DNA from 2 places in the Paenibacillus sp. strain BS8-2 genome. Region 2 is predicted to be linked to the other one. Evidence: a T-box and tRNA genes for the amino acid it is inferred to sense, from the RefSeq annotation. Region 2 holds a T-box; the other holds one or more tRNA genes.
The links. The T-box of region 2 lies ahead of leuS (leucine--tRNA ligase). A T-box ahead of a tRNA ligase gene usually reads a tRNA of that ligase, here a tRNA-Leu.

Region 1 (7,752 bases), 1.2 Mb from region 2:
GTACCACGCGAGGACCTATATTTCGGATCTCGCAAGCTGGATGTTTTGTTTGGGGCAACGCTAAGCAAGGGCAGCTATGTCTATCTATTTCAAGATCCGGACAAACGCGGAGGCAATCCTTATAGCTCCACCCCGTACACCGCATGGTTAGGCGTCAATTTGCGCGTTGAGCTGACATGTGATCGTAAGCGAGATGAAATTCATAGCTTCGGCGTATCGCTGGTTACCGGTCATATCGTAGAAGGTTTCCACGATCAGCTGCAATTGTTGAAGCTGACACCGCGGCTGCCTGCCAACATACACCTCGCGAGGAATGGGATCTCTTATAACAAAGCGCTGTCATTAATCGAGCAAGCATTGGAGCGCAAATTGAAGTCATATGATTACAGATGGGCCGAAGATGCTTCGGCAAGATTGCAAGAAGAGCTGCGTCGAATTAACTCCTACTATGAGCCGTTGATCGCAAATGCGTTGCCAGAGAATTTATCTGCCATTCAGGAACAATTCTCGCAGCGGCAAGCGGAGATTAAGTGGCAATATGAGCCTAGAGTGACGGCATCCGCCATTAACTGCGGCATTTTCCATCTGGAGGGCATTGATTGATACGGATCTGACGGGAATCGTTTCATTGCGGCAAAAGAAGCGGTTCCTCTCCCGATATTGAACGACAGGTTGCAACAGTCTTCTTCGAGCTTGTCCGCTACAATGAACAACAGAGGTGATAATGATGCGCAATAGCTGGAAAATCGCGACAGCGGCAACGATGCTTGCTGTTATGCTCAGTCTCTCGAGCGGAGCTTCCGCCCAAGAATTTACGCCCGCTTATACCGTGACGCACCAACCTGGCGAACAGGCAATAACGCTCAAAGAGCAAGCAAAAGTATGGATGGACGAGTTGTCTAGCTCCGGGGATGAAACATTTAAGGATTGGCGTGGCTCTTGGATTAGCACTGCGCCGCTTGGACCCGGAACGCACAGCTGGCTCGTATTGCTCAAGAAAAATCAGCTTATCGTAGGGTATATGGTCGTTTATGCGAAGGATGCAGGAGGTTTTATACTCGGTGAATACGGGATTGGCGAATATCCGCCATTCAGCAATCAGTCGCTTCAATTAACATTAGAGAAGTTAGGTTTGACGGGATCGTCAATGAAAGCAAGGAGGCTCTATGTACACCCCTTGCAAGCTGCATGGCAGGTTACGACGAACAATGCAACAACGGATATCGCCAGTAACAATGTTCATTATACAGATGCTTATTCCGGCGAGGAACTTCCTGTAGACTCCGAAGGCTGGAGCCGTTTACAAGGTAACGCAAAGAAGCATGGGCTGACTAACGCCCACGCTTCCGTCATTGCATCGTCTGCCATGTCCGCTTTCGATCCTTACGGTCGACTGCCATGGCTGACTTCAAGCCCTTATCCATTTTCTTCGAATCCCGCTGCAATCATGAAAGAAAACATTGGTAATGGCGCAGAGCTCCGATATGTCAGCGAAGCCTTCCAAGGTCGAATGTTGTATGTCTGGTCCGTATTGGGTTATACGACATGGTCCGATGGAGAGTTGTTTATTAGCTTATCAAGCGACGAGAATGCGGAGGTCCGAAGATATATTCCGGCCTCGTTGCTCCTCACGCTCGGACAGTTCTATCGTTGACGTCCAGCTCGGCCGCGCCACCATAACATTAGACTAAGCGGTCCCCACCCGAACCATTTCGTCAGCCATGGCTCCCTTACAGCCTTGGCTGACGTTTTGCTTTGCTTACGTGTCTCTGCCGGTGTTTCCATATAAGTGACGAATTGTTCCGTCATATATTTAACTAATTCGCTCCCGCCTTTAACAGCCATCCTGAACGCCTCCATATGATAAGTGTTGTTACTAACAGCATTCCCCGATCAAACTTATCGTAGTCATGAATGACTTTCCCTCCGAATAGCCACGCTAACGGAAGTAATGATAAAGATTAGGCACCTAGGAGGTTAGTGTCCGACATGTTTCGTATGATATTGTCAATTAGCTTGATGATGATTGTGTTTCATTGTGCTACACCATCCGTGAGTGCCAAGGGCTCGAGCGAGATAAATATCAACGAAAGCAGAGATTCAAGCAGTGATTCTCACACCAATCATCTCAATGGTCAAGGCGAACCAAGCGATCGATGGACGATGCCATCGACGACGGTCATTATCGATGTAGGTCATGGTGGCATCGACGGAGGCGCGCATCATGGCGATTTGCTTGAGAAGGATATCAACTTAGCGATAGCCCGCAAATTGTATGTCCTCTTACGGAGCCAAGGCATACCCGCCGTCATGAACCGAACAGAAGATTACGCATTAAGCGACGACAATCGCTGGCATCGCACGAGCTCAAGACATCGGCGCGACTTATCGCAACGCAAAGGATTGACTGAAGAGATTGGAAGCGAGCTGCTCGTAAGTCTTCATGTCAATTGGGCTCGTAATCGTGTGAAGCGTGGGCCTCTTGTCTTGCATCAGAGTACAGGCGAAAGCGCTCTGCTGGCCTTCTGCCTCCAAGATGCGCTCAATCGTCAGCAACAGTCCGAAGAGATGCCGCGCGAAGGACGGCCCTTCTATTTGCTCCGTGGTGTCGAGCAGCCCTCCGTTATCGTGGAGATGGGGTTCATCAGCAACGAAGACGATCGTACGATGTTAACGGATCCCCGGCGTCAACTCGAAATCGCTCAAGCCATTGCTTCAGGGATTCGGCAATACAAGTGGGTCGCCAATTAGCGCTCTGATCAAATCAGACGGCTTAACGATAGCTGCCTTCGATTGCAGTGCGGGTATGCTTTGTCGCAGAACTGATGCCGTCTTGGGCCCAGGCGGACCAACATGCCCGATCGTAATCGTATGTTCATGGGTAGCCATATGTTTGCGAATGACGCCTACCTGCTTCGAGATATGTTCTACTGTATAGACATCATCCAGAAATACATGGTTCTCCAATACAGGTACGCCTACCTCGTTCGCGATCTTTGAAACAACTGATTTGAATGTCGTCCTGCTGTCTAAGAAAAACAATCCATGCTCCTTGCACACAGTCAACACAACCCGCATAATCCGTTCATCGGCAGTAACCTTGGAGCCCATATGATTGTTCATTCCGATCGCGTGCGGCACCTCCGCGATCGCTTCTTCTACCTTTTGCCTGATTTCCGCATCGCTCAGATCTACCGTAATCGCTCCCGGACCAAGCCAGCTTCGTTTCCCTTGGTTCGGTTCCATCGGCATGTGGATCAGCACGTCGTGTCCCAGCTTGTACGCTGCTTCAGCATCTTGTTTGGTCGTCGGCATAAACGGCATGACGGCGACGGCGAATTTCACCGGAAGCTGCAGCATCTCTTCTGTCCCGTTCATGCCATTGCCGAAGTCGTCGATCACAATTGTCACCGTACGATGGGCAGGTTGTGTGGGTTGGCCCTCTCCTTCGGCAGACACACGCAATCCTGAGCAGCACAATAACAAAGCCATAATCGTAGTGACTCTTAACGCAGTATGAATCCATTTGCGATGCTCGTTAAATGGTTGATGCCGATTCTCTTTGCTATTGTACTTAATGGAATTCATTTCATTACATCCTCCTTGTTCACAACCTATCCGGTTTCCTAACATTACCTTTCCACGTATGAAGTGGATTTATGTACCAACAATCGAATTTGGAGGAGTATGGCCAAGAATTAATATGCTGAAAATTCAAACTTTATTGCACAGATTGACTTCCCCTCTCTGCCCGTGCTATTATAAATCTCGTCACTTCAGACATGCGGTCGTGGCGGAATTGGCAGACGCGCTAGATTCAGGTTCTAGTGGTGTAACAGCCGTGGAGGTTCGAGTCCTCTCGACCGCACCAATGTAAGAAACCCAAGCTCGGGAGCTTGGGTTTTTTCTTATTTTTAATCGGGTATACATTAGCTGCGAGACACTTGGTAACGCAGCACCGTTCTTAACTTTTCTGGCGCTGTCTTGCGGAAATCCGATATATATATTTCTTTATGTGTGTACGAAATTCGCTTCAGTTGATTTGCTTCACCAAATTGCTCCATTATAGCGAAGCTCTGAGGTTCATCGTCGTAAGGTCCGATATGCATCATCTGGATATTTAATCCCTCATGCAGCGCTTCAAATGTGACTTCTCCCACTTTGGAATGAGGATTCTTGTTGTATACTGCGTCAATGACTTCTCGCGCTACCTCAGCCGTCACGAAATCAGGCTGTCTCATCATAAGTGTATATACCAATTTGTCCTTATTCAGCACAGACTGTCCCCTTGCCTCTACTTCGAGATCCCAGATCCCTTCTAGCGGAAAGATTGTATAGTCATAATAACCTTGTGGCGCTACGCCTTTCTTCGGTGACATCTTGATCGCGTACGATAAAGAATACAAAGCGCTAATCGCTTCCTGAAATTCAGAGTCGTTGGGATTGCCTTTACCTCGAAGCATAAAGTATTGGTAGGGCTCGAGCTCAATAACCATAGGCTCTGGTTTGGGTATGTAAATCGATTTGTCCCGTTTCTTCCATTCGTATTTCTGTTCCATTCCGATATCCTCTCCGACCTCACTAGTATTCCCATCATTATAGAACACTTGTTCGATATTTGCAAGTTGTGACTAACTCTCATAATTTCCTTCATCCATTAGATCATAATGACTCATCAGGAAAATGATCACTTAGGCATGTGTTTACTTTAATTTAAAAATGCTTGACCACATTCTCAGTCCTATGATATATTATTTTCTGTTGACACAAGTTGACATGCGGTCGTGGCGGAATTGGCAGACGCGCTAGATTCAGGTTCTAGTGGTGTAACAGCCGTGGAGGTTCGAGTCCTCTCGACCGCACCAACCCTAAACGAACAGACTTGCCTAATGGCAAGTCTTTTTTATTTTTATAGATAAGCGTAAGGCTTTATTCTCCAGTTTCTTCGCTGTCGATTGTTTCATTGTCCAGCAGCCGACCATGATCATGCCAGTCGCCATACATCTTATTCTCTTTCGAATGGGCAAGCAGTTTGTCCAATCGTCTCTCGAACAATTCCGGCTGTTGTTTTTTGATGCTTTGGATGTTGTCGATGCGAACTCTACGGTACAAAGAAGGAAAAGCAGTGAAACATTGGTACGTTTCCTGATCCTCTTGCAGTCTCCTCAATATATCTTCATCAATTACGAAGGAATCGAAATTCATGTCAGGCAATACCATCCTGCCTTCCTCGCGCATCAGACCCAGCCTTTCGAGACGTCGAACGCGTTCTTTATTCAGTTCGGTCCAGTTGCTTTTTTTTCGCCGAGGGGATAATCGCTGGATCGTCTCGGTATCGGATATTTTTTTCTTGACTCCATCAATCCACCCAACGCACAAACATTCTTCTACCGCATCCAAATATAGGAGCGTGCCCGGCACCGGCTTCATGCTGACAGCAACCCAGCAGAATGCTTTTGTTCCCCCATTCTCCCTTAGCCATTCCCTTAGTGCTTCTCGCGTTCGGACGGGAATGTATTCTTCTATTTCCATTGAGACGCAATCTCCCTTCCGAGTACAACTTGTACAGAGTGGTTACTCATTTTTCCCCGTTCAATCCCGTTCATGTTGTTCACTAACCAAAGTTAAATCCTCCAATTCCCATTAGGAACTGGAGGATTTATTGATTACATCGAATCGATTAATCGAACAAATCGCCGAATACATCAAGCACCGTTTTTTTCTTTTTGTACGGCCGACCATACTTGTCATAACCGTATTTGTTATGCCCATGGCCATATCCTTGACCTTGCCCAGGCGCTTGGCCGTAACCTGGCTGGCCTGGTTGACCGTAACCTTGACCTTGGGGATAGCTGCTATGACCGCCTGGAGGCGGCGGATATCCGCCTTGTCCCACTCCACCGCCGTAACCGGCGCCAGTTGGAGGTGGCGGTGCACTGCCATAACCCGGCTGTGCAGAGCCAGGCGCGCTTCCGTAGCTTCCACCGTATCCCCCCTGCCCTCCGCTCGGTTGACTGCCGCCAAACGAACCGGCGCCAGCTGGACCAGTGGCATTGCCAAATCCACCAAGCGGAGGCTGGGAAGGTGCAGCAGTTCCTGGCTGTACGGGAGGCTGGCTGCCGTAAGACGGCTGATCCAGCTGCTGTTCCATTCTCTCATAGTCGTCACGAACTTCGCGCACGCCTTGGAGAAGCTTCTCAAGCTCTCCACGATCAAGCCATACGCCTTTGCAAGCTGGACAGACGTCAATTAACACATCTTCCTTCTGTACTTCCTTCATACGCACATCATCGCATACTGGACAATTCATACCAACACTCCTCACGATTCATTGGTTTTGAAGCAATTCAATCAAACATGTTTAGGATTGGGGTTCTGACAATGGCGACCTTCTCGTCTCCGCAGCAGGCTGATAGATGTAACTCCGGCTAAGCTTGACGACACGGCGGCTTGGCTTACGTATCATGACAGAGGTCTCATCCCATGCCACCACGATCCCTGACACATCATTACTTTCCAGCTCGTCGCGCACAATCCGAACGGTTTCTCCCGACTGTCGGTAAGCATCCAGCTGTTCTTCGCTGATCATTTCTCACGAGCACCTCCTATGTATCCTTGCCTATATGCCAACAAAAACCCCAATGACTGCATACGCGAATCATTGAGGTCCGTTTCATTGTTCTATGAAAGGTCGCTGAATTGGGTCAATTAACCAACATGTTCCTTCGAATCATTGGTTTCGTACCATTCGTCGAGCACACGAGATGACATAACACGTTTACCGATATATTCGACCTGCTTCTCCGTAAATTGATCGCTCCATTCGATAGAGAGCTCGTCGCACAACTTGACGATTGTCAATAGCTCCGACCAGGCTACATATCGTTTGTACCAGAAGAATTGTGGATGTTCGATCATGTAAGGATATAAGTCATCGAATTCGGTATGTTTGCAATCGAGCGCTCTCTCGAAATGAATCTTGGCGTCATTCAGTTTCACATTCATAAAATCGGCTGATAAATTTCCCATGTTTGTGTGCCTCCCCCTCGATTACTTATGTACATTATAAGTCATATTATTGCGACTTGAAAGTACCAAGGTTCTGGAACTTCTTATTCGAAAGTAATCGCTCCGCCCTCAAGGGACGATATCCGAACTAACGATTCGACACGCAATCCGCTTTCGCGGAGCGTTCTTCCGCCTGCTTGGAACGACTTTTCCACAACGACACCCATACCAACCAAAGTAGCACCGGAACGTTCGATGATCTTGATCAGACCACGGGCAGCATCGCCATTCGCAATAATATCATCGATAAACAATACCCGATCTTCGCTAGTCAGAAACTGCTTGGACACCATAATATCGGTTACCATGCCCTTTGTGAACGACGGAACACGCTCGCAATAAGCATCTGGATCGGCAATAAGCGTTTTCTTTCTTCTAGCAAATACCATCGGCACCCCTAACACATAAGCTGTGGTAAAAGCCGCGGGAATACCGGAGGATTCTACTGTTATCACCTTTGTAATCGACTGATTGCTGAATCTAGAGGCGAACTCCCGCCCCATCTCCATTGTCAGCTCCGGATCGACCATATGATTAATAATGGCGTCCATGCGCAGTACGTCATTAGACAATACCGACGATTCTTGCAAAATTCGTTGTTTAAGTTTTTCCATCCACATTACCTCCGCCATTAATCCCTTTTCGATAAAGTACCATACGTAAGCCAACTCGCGCAACCTGACA
Region 2 (7,752 bases):
TAGGGAAGGCTGTTATAAAACTGCGGAAATCCGACAATCGGCATACTCTATACTATGAATTCGTCCAATAATTGGATTGGACATTCGTCTAGTATCGGCCTGAAATGGGCCATTCAAGATCATATCAAATTATCTGCCGCGTCCGCGTGGACCGCCAGAACGTCCTCCGGAGCCGCCTGGTCTGCTCTGGCCGCGGCTGCCGCCACGACTGCTCGTATTTGAACCGGATGTTCTCGCTCCGCTGCTGCGTTTCGCAGCATCATCAGAACGACCTCGTCCGCCGTTTGTGGCGCTGCTTGACCCGCTGCGGCCTCTCGGGCTGCCAGTGTTATCATTACGCCGTCCGTGAGAGCTGGCGTTGCGACCTGCATCGCTGCGTTTGCCGCCTTCGTTGCCGGTCTCCCAAGGATTGGAGTTAGCTGACTCGGGAGCTCCCGAATTAGCAGTCGCATGACTGCGTTTGTTTCCTCGCTCGTCGGCACTAAAGCGGCTAACGCGGCCGCTCACCGCGGCGTCATCTGAATTTCTGCGACCAGCACGTCCCTCGGAGGCACTGCGTGTTTCGTTCTTACCAGCAGATGCGCGTCGATCGTTGCCGCCGCGGCCACGACCGCCGTTCTGATCGCTTCTGCCGCCACGACCGCGACCACCGCGCTCCGCTTTCTCGCCGCGTCCAGCTCCGCGTGAACCTCCGCGTCCGCCAGCACCTCGTTCGCCGCTTCCTGTACGCTCAGGGCGGGTCGACTTGCTGTGATCCACAGCCGATACAACGCCTTCGCTGTCGATGGAGCGATGCTCTAGACGTGCTTGTATGCCTTTCTCGATCAACACGAGCTTCGAGCCGTCATATGGTGTAGCGAGCGTAATCGCCATCCCTTTGTGACCAGCTCGTCCTGTACGACCGATGCGATGAATATAAATTTCGGCGTCTTGCGGCACATCGAAATTATAGACATGCGTAACCCCTTCTACGTCGAGGCCGCGAGCGGCAACGTCTGTGGCGACCAGCATCTGCAGCTTTGCATCACGGAATCGCTTCATCACTTGCTCACGCTTCGCTTGAGTCAGATCGCCATGCAGCTCGTCACTCTCGAAGCCGTGATCCTGCAACGCCTGATTCAGCTTCTTGGCGCGTACCTTTGTACGGCAGAAGATAACGGCAAGATATGGACGATGTTGCTCGATCAGGTGAATAAGAGCATCTTGTTTGCCGCGATCCGATGTATTGATGACAACCTGACGGATATTATCGAGCGTAACGTTGGCGCTCCGGATCTGAACATCTTCAGGCGCATTCATGTATTCGCTTGCGAGTTTGCGGATAGCATCCGGCATCGTTGCGGAGAATAACATCGTTTGGCGCGCGCGAGGCGTCTGCACGATGATGCTCTCTACTTCAGGCAAGAAGCCCATGTGCAGCATCTGATCGGCTTCGTCCAGCACGAGCATCGACAACTTGCCGAGATTAATCGTGCCGCGTTTCATATGATCGATCAATCGGCCAGGTGTAGCCACAACAATATGCGGCGCACGCTGCAGCTTGCGAATTTGGGCATCGACGTCTTGACCGCCGTAAGCGGCAAGTACATTTGCTCCGACGACAGGAGCAAGCTTCTTGATCTCAGCAGTAATTTGGATCGCTAACTCACGAGTTGGCGTCAGTATCAACGCTTGCACCTGTTCCTTGGTTACATTGACACGTTGAAGCATAGGCAAGGCGAACGCTAGCGTTTTTCCTGTGCCCGTCTGCGCTTGCGCGATAACATCCTTATTTTGTAGAAGCATCGGGATAGTTTGACGCTGTACAGGCGTCGGAGAGGCGATGCCGTTTTCCTTTAATAGATCGGTAAGCTCTGACGTGATGCCGAGAGCGCCAAATGACATAGACATATTCCGTAATTCCTCATTTCATTGATTCGTATGATGCCTAGTATAACAGTTTGGGGAGCTAAGTGCATCTTGCATCTTACTGTGTTAAAATATTGCCCAACATCTAAGAAACGGGGTATGAGCATGGATGGAACGATCCGTGCCTCGGTGAGACCGGGGCTCGAAGTGAATATCGTACTGAAGCAGGATCAGAAAACAGGTAAACTGACTAAGGGCATTGTCCAATCGCTGCTGACAAACTCTCCGAGCCACCCTCATGGTATAAAGGTAAGGTTAGCAGACGGACAGGTAGGGAGAGTCAAACAAATCTTGTCTTCGTAGCGCGCGGTGGCAGGCAGGGAGGAACGAGAACGTGGCATTCGGCATTACACGACACGAAATGAACGAGTGGAAAGCTGCCGTTGCTCGCGGTGAAATCGCATTTATTACCCATTATTGGCTGGATCCTAGGTTTCCTTGGATGACAACCGTCACCAAAGTGGGCTGTGCAGATCTTGACAAGCTGTCGCGCTGGTGCGAGGTAAACGGTCTTCATCCGCAATATATACATGCACGTGATCAATATCCGCATTTTGACTTGATTGGTCCCAAGCAAGTGGAGATATTAAAGCGTGAACAGTTATTTCAACAGTTGGAGCGCTTTCGGCTTCATGATGGACAACGAATGGATGGTTCTGTCCACAATCACAACTAATCAGGGTAGTCTCCGTCGCTGCGCTTGACACTAGCGCCATCGTCCTTATATAATTTGGTTTAATTGATTTTCTATAAGAAGTGTTGAAGAGGAATAGTACTTGCGGATGCAGGGATTAGAGAGCCGGCGGTTGGTGAAAGCCGGACCTTGTATGCAGGGAAGCTCGCCTTGGAGCTGCGATGTCGCCGGAATTGCGATAAACGCCGATTCGTCCGCGTTAAGGACCTCAAGTGAGCGAACGGCAAAGAATGCCGCTCGTTAACTAGGGTGGTACCACGGGAGAATAACCTCTCGTCCCTAGCGTTAATCCGCTGGGGGCGAGAGGTTTTATTGTTTTTTCAGATCTAATTAGGAGGAAGTTATATGAGCCAAGAGCAACAGCGCCATGGGTATAATCCACTGGAGATTGAACCGAAGTGGCAACAATTCTGGGATGCGAACAAGACATTCCAAACAAAAGAAGAAAGTGGAAATCCGAAGTTTTATGCGCTGGATATGTTCCCTTATCCGTCAGGAGCGGGCTTGCACGTCGGCCATCCCGAAGGGTATACAGCAACAGATATCGTATCACGTTATAAGCGGATGAAAGGATTTAATGTTCTTCATCCTATGGGATGGGACGCATTTGGACTGCCAGCGGAGCAGCATGCGCTGGATACGGGACAACATCCTAGAGATATCACATTCAAAAATATCGATAATTTCCGCCGTCAGATCAAGTCTCTTGGATTCTCGTATGATTGGGACCGCGAATTCAGCACAACGGACCCCGATTATTACAAGTGGACGCAATGGATCTTTATTCAATTGTATAATCGCGGACTGGCTTATGTAGCCGAAGTTCCGGTTAACTGGTGCCCGGCGCTTGGCACGGTGCTTGCCAACGAAGAGGTCATCGACGGTAAGAGTGAACGTGGCGGTCATCCCGTTGTTCGCAAGCCAATGCGTCAATGGATTCTGAGAATTACGGAATATGCGGAACGTTTGCTTGAGGATCTAGAGGAGTTGGATTGGTCGGAGAGCATTAAGGATATGCAGCGCAACTGGATCGGCAAGTCAACTGGCGCCGAGGTTACCTTCGAGATTGAAGGTCAAGACGCTGCACTTGTCGTCTTCACAACCCGCCCAGACACGTTGTATGGAGCTACGTATTGCGTGCTTGCGCCCGAGCATGAATTAGTTGCCAAGATCGCGACGGCTGAGCAGATGGATGCGGTAGTCGCATATCAAGAAGCCGCGGCTCGCAAAAGCGATCTGGAGCGGACAGATCTTGCGAAAGAAAAGTCCGGCGTCTTCACAGGCGCATATGCGATTCATCCTGTCAGCGGAGAAAAAACGCCGATCTGGATTGCGGATTATGTGCTTGCAGGATATGGAACGGGTGCGATTATGGCCGTCCCGGGTCACGATACGCGCGACTGGGAATTCGCGAAGCAATTCGGTTTGCCGATTATTGAGGTTGTTTCTGGCGGAGATGTGGAGAAAGAGGCGTATACAGGCGACGGTCCGCATGTTAACTCTGACTTCTTGAACGGCTTGTCCAATGAAGCAGCGATCAAAGCCATGATCCAGCATTTGTCTGAGTCCGGTAAAGGTCAAGGAAAGGTAACATATCGTCTCCGCGACTGGTTGTTCAGCCGTCAACGCTACTGGGGTGAGCCAATTCCGATTCTCCATCTGGAGGATGGCACGATGAAGACAGTGCCTGAGGATCAGCTGCCGCTCTTGCTGCCGGATGTGGATGCCATCAAACCGTCCGGTACGGGTGAATCGCCGCTAGCTAACGTAACGGACTGGGTGAACACGGTTGATCCAGAGACAGGCATGAAGGCGCGCCGCGAGACGAATACGATGCCGCAATGGGCGGGAAGCTGCTGGTACTACCTTCGTTTCATCGATCCGAAGAACGACAAAGAGATCTGCTCGCCGGAGAAGCAGAAGGAATGGCTGCCTGTCGATTTGTATATCGGCGGCGCCGAGCATGCGGTGCTTCACCTGCTGTACGCGCGCTTCTGGCATAAGGTGTTGTACGATCTTGGCGTTGTTCATACGAAGGAGCCGTTCCACAAGCTGGTCAACCAAGGCATGATTCTGGGCACGAACAATGAAAAAATGTCCAAGTCGCGCGGCAATGTCATTAATCCTGATGATATAGTTGGCGAGTTCGGCGCGGATACGCTTCGTATGTACGAGATGTTTATGGGTCCGCTGGAAGCTACCAAGCCATGGAATACAAACGGCGTAGAGGGCACATATCGATTCCTGTCCCGCGTATGGCGTCTCTTCGTAAACGAAGATGGAGCCTTGAGCACGAAGTTGACGGACGGTGAGGAAACAAGCGATGCCTTCAAGCGCACTTGGCACCGTTCGATCAAGAAAGTAACCGAAGATTACGAGAATCTTCGATTCAATACCGTAATTAGTCAATTGATGATATTTGTAAATGAAGCCTACAAGACAGAGTCGCTTCCGGTTAGCGCAATGGCGCAATTCCTGCAGATGTTGTCCCCGATCGCGCCGCATATCACAGAAGAGCTGTGGGAGCGCATTGGCCGTACGGATAATATCAACTACGCCTCATGGCCAGAGCATGTCGAAGCTTGGACAATTGATCAGGAGGTAGAGATTGTCGTTCAAGTTAATGGCAAAATTGCCGATCGTGTATCCATTGCAGCCGACATGAATGAAGCTGACATGGAGACACTGGCTAAAGGTCTGGAGAAGGTGCAAGAGCTGATCGAGGGCAAGACTGTTCGTAAAGTAATCGCGGTCAAAGGCAAGCTCGTTAACATCGTTGCGAACTAAACGACGGATGCAGTCCGAGATAAACGGCGAGAGGTTATCGTATCGTATAACGCAAACCCGAAGAGGTGAGCGGACATTAGCTGAAGAACAGCTATTGTCCGTTCACCTCTTCGCCGTAGAATAAGGTCGAAACCTTGACAAGATCCTCTTGATATTTTTGATGCGTCGTCCGAATAAGTTGATTGAAAATACCGTCCGTCTCACGGTGCAGCAGCTTGAGTGCTTGTGCCGTAATACCGCCGGGGACTGCAACGCGCTGTTGAATGTTCTCCATGGTTAAGCCGCCTTCGGTTAGGAGGAGGGCTGTACCGAGCAACATGTTCGCAGCGACATCTTGTGCAGCTTGCCGGGGAATACCGGTTTCATCGACTGCAGCGTCGACGAATTGTTGGAGAAGGAAGGCAAAGAAAGCAGGCCCGCAGCTCGATAGATCCGATACGATCCGGGTGTAATCTTCTTCGATTCGAAGGGGCTGGCTAATATGAGCAAACAATGCCTCAATGTCTATTTGATCCCGCTCTTGAATTCTGGACCCGTAGATGCAGAGTGATGCGCCGCTCCATACCAAATTCGTAATGCTTGGGATGACTTTGGCCACCTTGCAGCATAGCTCACATTCCAGGTGCGAGACGAGTACGGGACTTGTAATCGAGATAACTATTTGGTTGGGTCTGAGAACGGCCTTGATATCCCTTACAACGTTTATGAATTCATGCGGTTTGATACACAAAAATACATAATCGGCTCCACGAGCAACATCTGAGTTGCTGTACTCGGCTCTCATACCTGGATATCTGTCGGCCAGCGCTTGCGCCTTTGCGTAGGTTCGATTGCTTACGACAATTTCGGTCGGTGTCAGCGCGCCTGACGCGACAAATGATTCGATCAGCAAGCTGCCCATGGAGCCCGTGCCGATAAATCCAACGTTCATGGTTAGCCCTCCTATGACGTCGATCCAATTAAGATGCTCTTACATTGTATTCCAAGGGACTTGTTTGTTATGTCATCTGTGATATTCGAATGGCAATTAAAAGGTTCTGAAAGGGGGCCACACTGATGCGTGGATGGGTTGAAAATCGCAGGAGTGTTCTTGTTCTCGCATGTCTGCTTGGTGCCGCCATATTTTTGGGAACGGCGCTCTTCGCACAGCCGTCACCGAATGACGGACAATGGGTACCGCTGAACGATGCGATGGAAACATTATTAGCAGAAAGGGATGCACAGGCCGAAAACGGGAAATCAGGCCATGATGAACGAGCGGTACTGGTGGAAGAAAGGAAGGATGAAGCAGATCGTATCGGGATGGATAAAGGCGACGAGGCGCTAAAGGCCGATCTACCTCGTAATGTTGATACAGACGCCCCAAGCGCTATCGAAACAAAGGATACGGCAGAGAGTTCGGAGAAAAGCGGAGGCGGAATCATCGATATTAACCGGGCAAGTGCGGAGGAGTTGGATCAATTAAAAGGCATAGGTCCGTCTAAAGCACAAGCAATCGTGGCAGACAGGGAACAATTAGGTAAGTTTCGAAGTGTGGATGATTTGTTGCGTGTGAAAGGAATTGGAGAAAAACTTCTAGCTTCTATCAAAGAAAGCGTTGTCGCATTACCGTGAATATGAGAAAATATAGAAGAGTTTCTTCTTTCATACACTCATAAGGAGGAGTAAGGAATGTCAAATGAAAACAGATTTTCGCTAGACACGCTTGCCGTACACGGGGGACAGGCTATCGATCCAACGACGATGTCCCGCGCGGTGCCGATTTACCAAACGACATCATATGGATTCCGTGATACCGACCATGCGGCTAACTTGTTCTCACTGCAAGAGTTCGGTAACATCTATACACGAATTATGAACCCGACAACGGACGTATTCGAGAAACGTGTGATGGAGCTGGAAGGCGGTGCAGCTGCGCTCGCAGTCGCATCCGGACAAGCTGCCATCACATATTCAATTCTAAATATTGCGGGAACCGGAGATGAAATTGTTTCCGCGACCAGCCTGTATGGCGGCACGTTCAACCTATTCTCCACGACGCTGCCTAAGCTCGGCATCACTGTTAAATTTGTTGATCCTTCTGATCCCGAAAACTTCAGAGCAGCAATTAACGAGCGCACGAAAGCGATTTTTGCCGAAACGATTGGCAATCCAAAGGGCGATATTATTGATCTCGAGGCGGTTGCTGCCATTGCTCACGAGAATGGCCTGCCATTGATCGTAGACAATACATTCCCTAGTCCATACTTGTGCCGTCCAATCGAGCATGGCGCGGATATCGTCGTACATTCTGCTACTAAGTTTATTGGCGGCCATGGCACTTCGATTGGCGGCGTTATCATCGACAGCGGCAATTTCGACTG

Region 1: it encodes a tRNA-Leu, which carries the amino acid that the T-box ahead of leuS (leucine--tRNA ligase) is inferred to sense. The anticodon was not compared.

What each region holds. Positions count from the first base shown of each region.
Region 1 is NZ_CM137010.1:5,272,303-5,280,054, forward strand. It holds gene ACX1C1_RS23080 (YqhG family protein) at 1-603, shown strand, start outside; gene ACX1C1_RS23085 (hypothetical protein) at 725-1,654, shown strand; gene ACX1C1_RS23090 (YqzE family protein) at 1,645-1,845, opposite strand; gene ACX1C1_RS23095 (N-acetylmuramoyl-L-alanine amidase) at 1,990-2,751, shown strand; gene ACX1C1_RS23100 (divergent polysaccharide deacetylase family protein) at 2,716-3,588, opposite strand; tRNA gene ACX1C1_RS23105 (tRNA-Leu) at 3,785-3,871, shown strand; gene ACX1C1_RS23110 (GyrI-like domain-containing protein) at 3,930-4,559, opposite strand; tRNA gene ACX1C1_RS23115 (tRNA-Leu) at 4,779-4,865, shown strand; gene ACX1C1_RS23120 (YdeI/OmpD-associated family protein) at 4,930-5,532, opposite strand; partial or broken gene ACX1C1_RS23125 (TFIIB-type zinc ribbon-containing protein) at 6,152-6,310, opposite strand; gene ACX1C1_RS23130 (hypothetical protein) at 6,362-6,589, opposite strand; gene ACX1C1_RS23135 (hypothetical protein) at 6,709-7,029, opposite strand; gene ACX1C1_RS23140 (xanthine phosphoribosyltransferase) at 7,113-7,682, opposite strand.
Region 2 is NZ_CM137010.1:4,118,792-4,126,543, forward strand. It holds gene ACX1C1_RS17505 (DEAD/DEAH box helicase) at 130-1,890, opposite strand; gene ACX1C1_RS17510 (YwbE family protein) at 2,014-2,211, shown strand; gene ACX1C1_RS17515 (hypothetical protein) at 2,243-2,584, shown strand; T-box leader at 2,659-2,886, shown strand; gene leuS (leucine--tRNA ligase) at 2,948-5,389, shown strand; gene comER (late competence protein ComER) at 5,481-6,320, opposite strand; gene ACX1C1_RS17530 (ComEA family DNA-binding protein) at 6,446-7,003, shown strand; gene ACX1C1_RS17535 (homocysteine synthase) at 7,061-7,752, shown strand, end outside.